Regions from separate parts of the Rhizobium centroccidentale genome, predicted to be linked through region 2. Evidence: predicted binding sites of a transcription regulator. Region 2 holds the regulator's gene; the other holds the start of a gene.

Region 1 (3,528 bases), on a different contig from region 2:
ATGAAGTCGTCGAGAATATCGACATGAAACCCGACGAGGGCATGCGTGCCGTCGGTGCCAGCTGGACGGAACGCGTTCGCTTCGCCGCTCTGCCGCAGGTGCTGCCGAACTTCATGTCCTACGCACTGCTGCGTCTGGAGATCAACGTTCGCGCCTCGACCATCATCGGCGCCGTTGGCGGCGGCGGCATCGGCGAGGAGCTGAAACTTGCGATTTCGCGCGGCTTTGGCGCCAAGACATTGGCGCTGGTGCTGCTTCTCTTCCTGACGATCATCGCCGTCGATCAGTTTTCCGCATGGCTCCGCCGCCGCCTCGTCGGCGAGCATGCCTTCCTTTTGCAGCATTGAGGTTGACCATGTCCGTCATCGACGCCGGCCGCATGCAGGAAATCGAAGCGCGTTACCCGGAAGTGCTTCACCGGTCCTTCCGCCAGCGCTTCGGCGCGCTGATGATCTTCATCGGCGTCATCCTCTACGGCATCTATGCCGTGTGGTTCTTCGACCTGCCGAAGGTCATTTCGGAAGCGCATTGGGAACGCGTCGGCATCTACCTCAGCGAATGGGTGAGCTATGACGTGCAGCCGGAATTCCGCATCTCTGGAGACAAGATCAGCATCAAATATCCGCGCTTTTCACCCCTGGGCGATAATCCGAACCCGGACTGGGTGAAGACCAACTCCGATGGCAGCATGACCGTTTCAGTCAGCGGCACGAGCCGCACGGTAACCGTCACCAAGACGCAGGCCATCGTGACGGCGCATGGCATCACAATTCCGATCGATATTGCCGGCAATGTGCCGAAAATCGTCGGCTCCGAACCCGTTCCCAGTTGGATGACGGTCTATGACGACAATATTCTCGTCAATCTCGGCTTTGCAGGCGATGCCAGCATTTCCACCGACCGCGTGAAGATCCGCAAGCGGTTCATCGGCTGGGCCAACTTCGTCTTCGATACGCATTCGCCCTTCTTCGACAAGCCGGCGAGCGAAGTCATCAGCCTGATCGTTTCAGGGCCGCGGCTCGATCCTGCTCAGTCCAATCTCTCGCTGGCCTTCGACAATATCTGGAACAATGGCGCATGGCAGCATGGCGACGTCTGGACCAAGCTGTTCCAGACCATCGTCATGGCCTTCCTTGGCACGCTGCTGGGCTCGCTCGCGGCCTTCCCGCTCGCTTTCCTTGCGGCTCGCAACATCACGCCGAGCCGCCTCGTCAACCAGATCCTTAAGCGCTTCTTCGATTTCCTGCGCTCGGTGGACATGCTGATCTGGGCGCTGTTCCTGACCCGCGCCTTCGGCCCCGGCCCGCTCGCGGGCAGCGGCGCGATCTTCCTCACCGAGACGGGCACGCTTGGCAAGCTCTATTCCGAGGGCCTCGAGAACATCGACAACAAGCCGCGCGAGGGCGTGAAATCCACCGGTTCGCCGACCGTTCTCGTGCATCGCTACGGCATCATGCCACAGATCGTGCCCGTCATCGTCAGCCAGACGCTCTACCAGTGGGAATCCAACGTGCGCGGCGCGACCATCATCGGCGCCGTCGGCGCGGGCGGCATCGGCCTCAAACTTTGGGAAGCGATGCGCACCAATTCCAACTGGGAAAACGTCGCCTATATGGTGCTGTTGATCCTCATCGTTGTCTTCCTGTTCGACGCAGCATCCAACGCCCTGCGCTCGCGGCTGATGGGCGCGAGAACGAAATAAAAAGAACGGGAAAAAAATCGTTCCGCATCATCATTCTGTCACGGGAATCCGGTAGCGCAGGCCGGCAAGACCGCAGTGGTCAGGCTGGCTTTAGCCGGATTCGGAACGTTGCTGCCTTGCTGCTCTTGCGATTTGAAGCAAATCACCCAACAGTGTCTCGCGCAGCCGATTTTTCCAAGGAATGCAGCCTTGCGCTATGCTCTTTATTTCACGCCGCCCAAAGATGATCCGTTGACATCTCTCGCCGCCCGCTGGCTTGGCCGCGATGCATTTTCGAATGAGATCTTTTCCGACAAGGCAATGGGTCCATTGCCGGAAGGCCATGCCGAGCTGACGGCCGATCCTCGCCGCTATGGCTTTCATGCCACGCTGAAGGCGCCGTTCGAGCTTGCCTCCTCGGTGACCGAGCGCGATCTCCTCGAAGTCGCTGCCGAATTCGCCTCGCAGACCAATGCTTTCACCATTCCGGAACTGGTGCTTGGCCAGCTCGGCCATTTCTTCGCGCTCGTTCCCGGCTCGCTCCATCAGCCGCTGCAGGATTTTGCCTCCCGTGTGGTGAAAACCTTCGAGCCGTTCCGCGCACCGCTTTCGGAGCATGACATTGCCCGGCGTAAGCCGGAGGGTCTCACCGAGCCGCAGCGCGCCAATTTGTTGCGCTGGGGCTATCCTTACGTCAATCACGAGTTCCGTTTCCACATGACGCTGACTGGGCGCGTTCCGGCCGAGCGCCAGGCCGAGATGCACGACGTTCTGCGCGAGCGCTTCGCCGACCATAACGGCAAACCGCTCGACGTTTCCGGCCTCGCCGTCTTTATCGAAGAACAGCGTGGCGCTCCCTTTACCGTCCGTTCCTGGCTGCCGCTTGCCGGCGCCTAATATGAAAGAGCCGATATGACCAAAGAAACCGCCCTTTCCAACGCCCGCATCGTCCTCGAAGACAAGATCGTCGAGGGCTCCGTGCTGATCCGCGACGGTCGCATTGCCGCCATCTCCGAAGGCAAGTCCGATATCGGCGAAGATTTCGAGGGCGATTATCTGATCCCCGGTCTGGTCGAGCTGCATACCGACCATCTGGAAGCACATTATTCCCCGCGTCCGGGCGTCCGCTGGAACAAGACGGCGGCCATCCAGGCGCATGATGCCCAGATTGTCACCTCGGGCATCACCACCGTATTCGACTGCCTGCGCATGGGCTCGGACGAAGACGGCGGTTTCGAAAAGGGCGAGATGCGCGACATGGCAGACGCCATCCAAGCCGCCCAAAGCGAAGATCGCCTGCGCGCCGATCACCTGATCCATCTGCGCTGCGAAGTTTCTTCTGACAACGTGCTCGACCACTTCCAGGATTTCGAGAAGGACCCTTACGTCCGCCTGGTCTCGCTGATGGACCACGCGCCGGGCCAGCGCCAGTTCCAGACCATGGATCAATATATCTTCTACTATCAGAAGAAGCGCGGGCTCAGCGATGAAGCCTTTGCCAAGTTCGTCGCCAAGCGTCAGGAGGAATCGGCCAAATATGCCACGCCGCATCGCGACGCGATCTCCAAGGTCTGCGCCGAACGTGGCATCACCGTTGCCAGCCATGACGATGCGACGCTCGCCCATGTCGACGAAGCCATCAACTACGGCGTTCGCCTCGCCGAATTCCCGACCAGCATCGATGCCGCCAAGGCTTCCCACGGCGCCGGCATGAGCGTGCTGATGGGCGCGCCGAACATCGTGCGCGGCAAGTCGCATTCGGGCAATATCGCCGCTCGCGATCTCGCTGAGCTTGGCGTCCTCGACGTGCTGTCCTCCGATTACGTACCGCTCAGCCTGCTGCATGC
Region 2 (3,528 bases):
ACGGTCCCCGCATCCACGGTCTGCATCGCTCAAAGGCCGATCTCGAGCATATCGTCGAGAGCAGTCTTCAGAAGGCCGGTCTCTGGGGTGAGGTGAAGGATCGGCTCCATGACGCCGGCACGAGCCTGTCGGGCGGTCAGCAGCAGCGTCTGTGCATCGCCCGCGCCGTCGCGGTCAGCCCGGAGGTCATCCTGATGGACGAGCCGTGCTCGGCGCTCGATCCGATCGCAACCGCCAAGGTCGAGGATCTCATCCACGAGCTTCGGGAGAATTTCACCATCGTCATCGTGACGCATTCCATGCAGCAGGCAGCCCGCGTCTCGCAGCGTACCGCAATGTTCCATCTCGGCCACCTGGTCGAGGAGAACGACACCGATAAGATGTTCACCAATCCCGACGATTTCCGCACGCAGGATTACATCATGGGCCGTTTTGGTTGATGATGTCAGGCGCGCGGCTCATTTCACACAGTTCACCTTGAGGATAGAAAAATGGTCTCCACTCACATTCTCTCTGCCTATGACGAAGACCTGAAGTTCCTGACGCGCCGCATTGCTGAAATGGGCGGCCTGGCAGAGCAGATGGTTAGCGACAGCGTACGCGCGCTGGTCAACAGCGACGCTGCCCTGGCCCAGAAGGTCATCTCCGACGACGTTGTTCTTGACCATGCCGAGCGCGAAGTCGGCGACAAGGCGATCGTCACCATCGCCCGCCGTCAGCCGATGGCGGCCGACCTGCGCGAAATCATGGGCTCGATCCGCATCGCCTCCGATCTGGAGCGCGTCGGCGATCTCGGCAAGAACACCGCAAAGCGCGTCATCGCCGTGCAGGGCACCGGTGTCCCGCGCCGTCTCGCCCGCGGCATCGAGCATCTCTCCGAACTGGCGCTGAGCCAGCTCAAGGAAGTTCTGGATGTCTACGCGACCCGCTCGCCCGACAAGGCCGTGTCGATCCGCGAACGCGACGAAGAAATCGACGCCATGTACACCTCGCTCTTTCGCGAGATGCTGACCTACATGATGGAAGATCCGCGCAACATCACCACCTGCACGCATCTTCTTTTCTGCGCCAAGAACATCGAGCGCATCGGCGACCATGCCACCAACATCGCCGAGACGATCTATTACATGGCGACGGGCGCGCAGCCGGAAGGCGAGCGCCCGAAGGATGATACCGCCAATACCGTCGGCGCAGTGACGGAATAATCTGGAAGAGAAGAAAGGAGACCATAGGCGCATGGTTCCGAGAGTTGCTGTTGTAGAAGACGAGGAAGCGCTTAGCGTTCTGCTGCGCTACAATCTTGAGGCCGAAGGCTTCGAGGTCGATACGATCCTCAGAGGCGATGAGGCCGAGCTGCGTCTCCAGGAGCGCATCCCCGATCTCCTGATCCTCGACTGGATGCTCCCCGGCGTATCGGGCATCGAGCTCTGCCGCCGGCTGCGTATGCGGCCGGAGACGGAGCGCCTGCCCATTATCATGCTGACGGCCCGCGGCGAGGAAAGCGAGCGCGTGCGCGGGCTTTCGACCGGCGCGGACGATTATGTCGTCAAGCCGTTCTCGACGCCGGAGCTGATGGCCCGTGTCAAGGCGATGCTGCGGCGTGCCCGCCCGGAGGTTCTCTCCACGGTGCTGCGCTGCGGCGATATCGAGCTGGATCGCGAAACCCATCGCGTCCATCGAAAGAGCCGCGAAGTGCGACTGGGGCCGACGGAATTCCGCCTACTGGAGTTCCTGATGTCCTCGCCGGGCCGCGTCTTCTCGCGTTCGCAGCTGCTCGACGGTGTATGGGGTCACGATATCTACGTCGACGAACGCACGGTCGACGTCCATGTCGGCCGCCTGCGCAAGGCGCTCAATTTCTCCAATATGCAGGATGTCATCCGCACCGTTCGCGGCGCGGGCTATTCCATGGAAGCCTGAGCGGCTTGCCGCTCGGGTATCACTAAAGCATGTCGCGCAAAAGTGCGTAGCGGTTTTGCGAGAACGACATGCGCCAGACGGAAAACCTAAAGCATAGGAAGCGAATCTGAAAGATCGTGACGTGCTTTAAATAGCGGCGGAAATAGAAAAACGGGCCTCGAGGGCCCGTTTCTCATTGTCTTGCTGTGACTTTCAGCCGTTGTTACGACGGCGGTCATGCACCGGCTGGTATGCCATGCGCTGATGATAGGTGCAGTAGGGCGAGGAATCCGGGCTGTCATTGCCGCAGAAGTGGAAGTCGTCCTTCAGCGGGTCGCCGACCGGCCACTTGCAGGTGCGCTCAGTCAATTCCGTCAGGCCGAGGCGGCGGGAGATCGGAACGACGACGTTCGATGCCGGCCGATACTGGATTTCATTGACGGAATCGATCTCGATCTCTTCCTTCAGCATGGTTGCGCCCTGCTGGCGGGCGACGACCGTGCGGGTAGCAACGCGCGATCCGTAGGTCGCGGCGCGGGGTGCAGCTGCGCTGCGCTTCGGCGTGCGCGCTGCGGTTGCCGTGCCGCCCGCCTTCGCTCGGCCGGGAAGGTTCAGGCGGTGCACCTTGCCGATGACGGCATTACGGCTCACGCCACCGAGCTGCGCAGCGATCTGGCTGGCGCTCAACCCTTCGGACCATAGCTTTTTCAGCTTCTCGACGCGTTCGTCTGTCCAATTCATGCCCTGTCTCCGCTGTCGCGTTTCCGATGGCAGAATCCCTCACCATTGCCTCGCATGGGAACGAGGCGCGAAACGCTCTAAAATTGTGGTGACTAGTTCCGCCGCATGCAGTCTAGCAATTGCTTTTTAACCTAGTGTGAGGCTGACTCCGTGACAAGAGTCGCGAGAATCTTGAGGAATCGATTTCGAGGTTTTCCCCAACTTGCTGCCCAGGCGTGGCATTTCTGCAATAGGCGCCGCCGAACCTATCTCTTTTGCCCGCAAGCGTTATCTCGCACCTGCTAAAACGCCAGTTTTGTTGACATCGCGGTGCAAAACATCAATAGTGCCCAGGCCGCCGCAAGGCGGCATTTTTGATTTTTTCGGACCCGTTTCATCAAATGGAAGCGATCGGTCCTTAGAGTTGTGATCAGGAGATATGGCCATGGCCGAGACCACGCCGCTTTATGACACCTACATGCGCGCTCCGCTACGGTTCGAGCGAGGCGAGGGCGTCTGGCTGGTCACCGAAAATGGCGAACGCTACCTCGATTTCGCAGCCGGCGTCGCGGTCAACTCGCTCGGTCACGCCCATCCGCACCTCGTTGCCGAATTGAAGGCCCAGGCCGACAAGGTCTGGCACCTGTCCAACCTCTATGAGGTGCCCGGTCAGGAGAAGCTGTCGAAGCGGCTGACGGAAGTGACCTTCGCCGACAAGGTGTTCTTCACCAATTCGGGCGCGGAGGCGCTGGAGTGCGCCATCAAGACTGCGCGGCGCTATCAGTTCGCCAAGGGGCATCCCGAGAAGTTCCACATCATCACCTTCGAGGGCGCCTTCCACGGCCGCACCATCGCAACGATCGCCGCCGGTGGCCAGGAGAAGTATATCGAGGGCTTTGGGCCTAAAGC

Evidence for each region. The regulator PhoB, encoded in region 2, activates phosphate uptake and scavenging genes when phosphate is short. The targets are predictions, from matches to a motif close to TGTCATNNANCTGTCAT.
Region 1: PH562_RS22595 (DUF1045 domain-containing protein) is a predicted target of PhoB. The motif match lies at 1,728-1,744, and genes of this name have one in related genera.

What each region holds. Positions count from the first base shown of each region.
Region 1 covers NZ_JAQJCG010000019.1:45,512-49,039, reverse strand. The annotation lists gene phnE (phosphonate ABC transporter, permease protein PhnE) at 1-347, shown strand, start outside; gene phnE (phosphonate ABC transporter, permease protein PhnE) at 356-1,702, shown strand; gene PH562_RS22595 (DUF1045 domain-containing protein) at 1,892-2,578, shown strand; gene PH562_RS22590 (alpha-D-ribose 1-methylphosphonate 5-triphosphate diphosphatase) at 2,594-3,528, shown strand, end outside.
Region 2 covers NZ_JAQJCG010000016.1:98,863-102,390, reverse strand. The annotation lists gene pstB (phosphate ABC transporter ATP-binding protein PstB) at 1-440, shown strand, start outside; gene phoU (phosphate signaling complex protein PhoU) at 492-1,205, shown strand; gene phoB (phosphate regulon transcriptional regulator PhoB) at 1,237-1,920, shown strand; gene PH562_RS20625 (GcrA family cell cycle regulator) at 2,113-2,640, opposite strand; gene PH562_RS20620 (aspartate aminotransferase family protein) at 3,065-3,528, shown strand, end outside.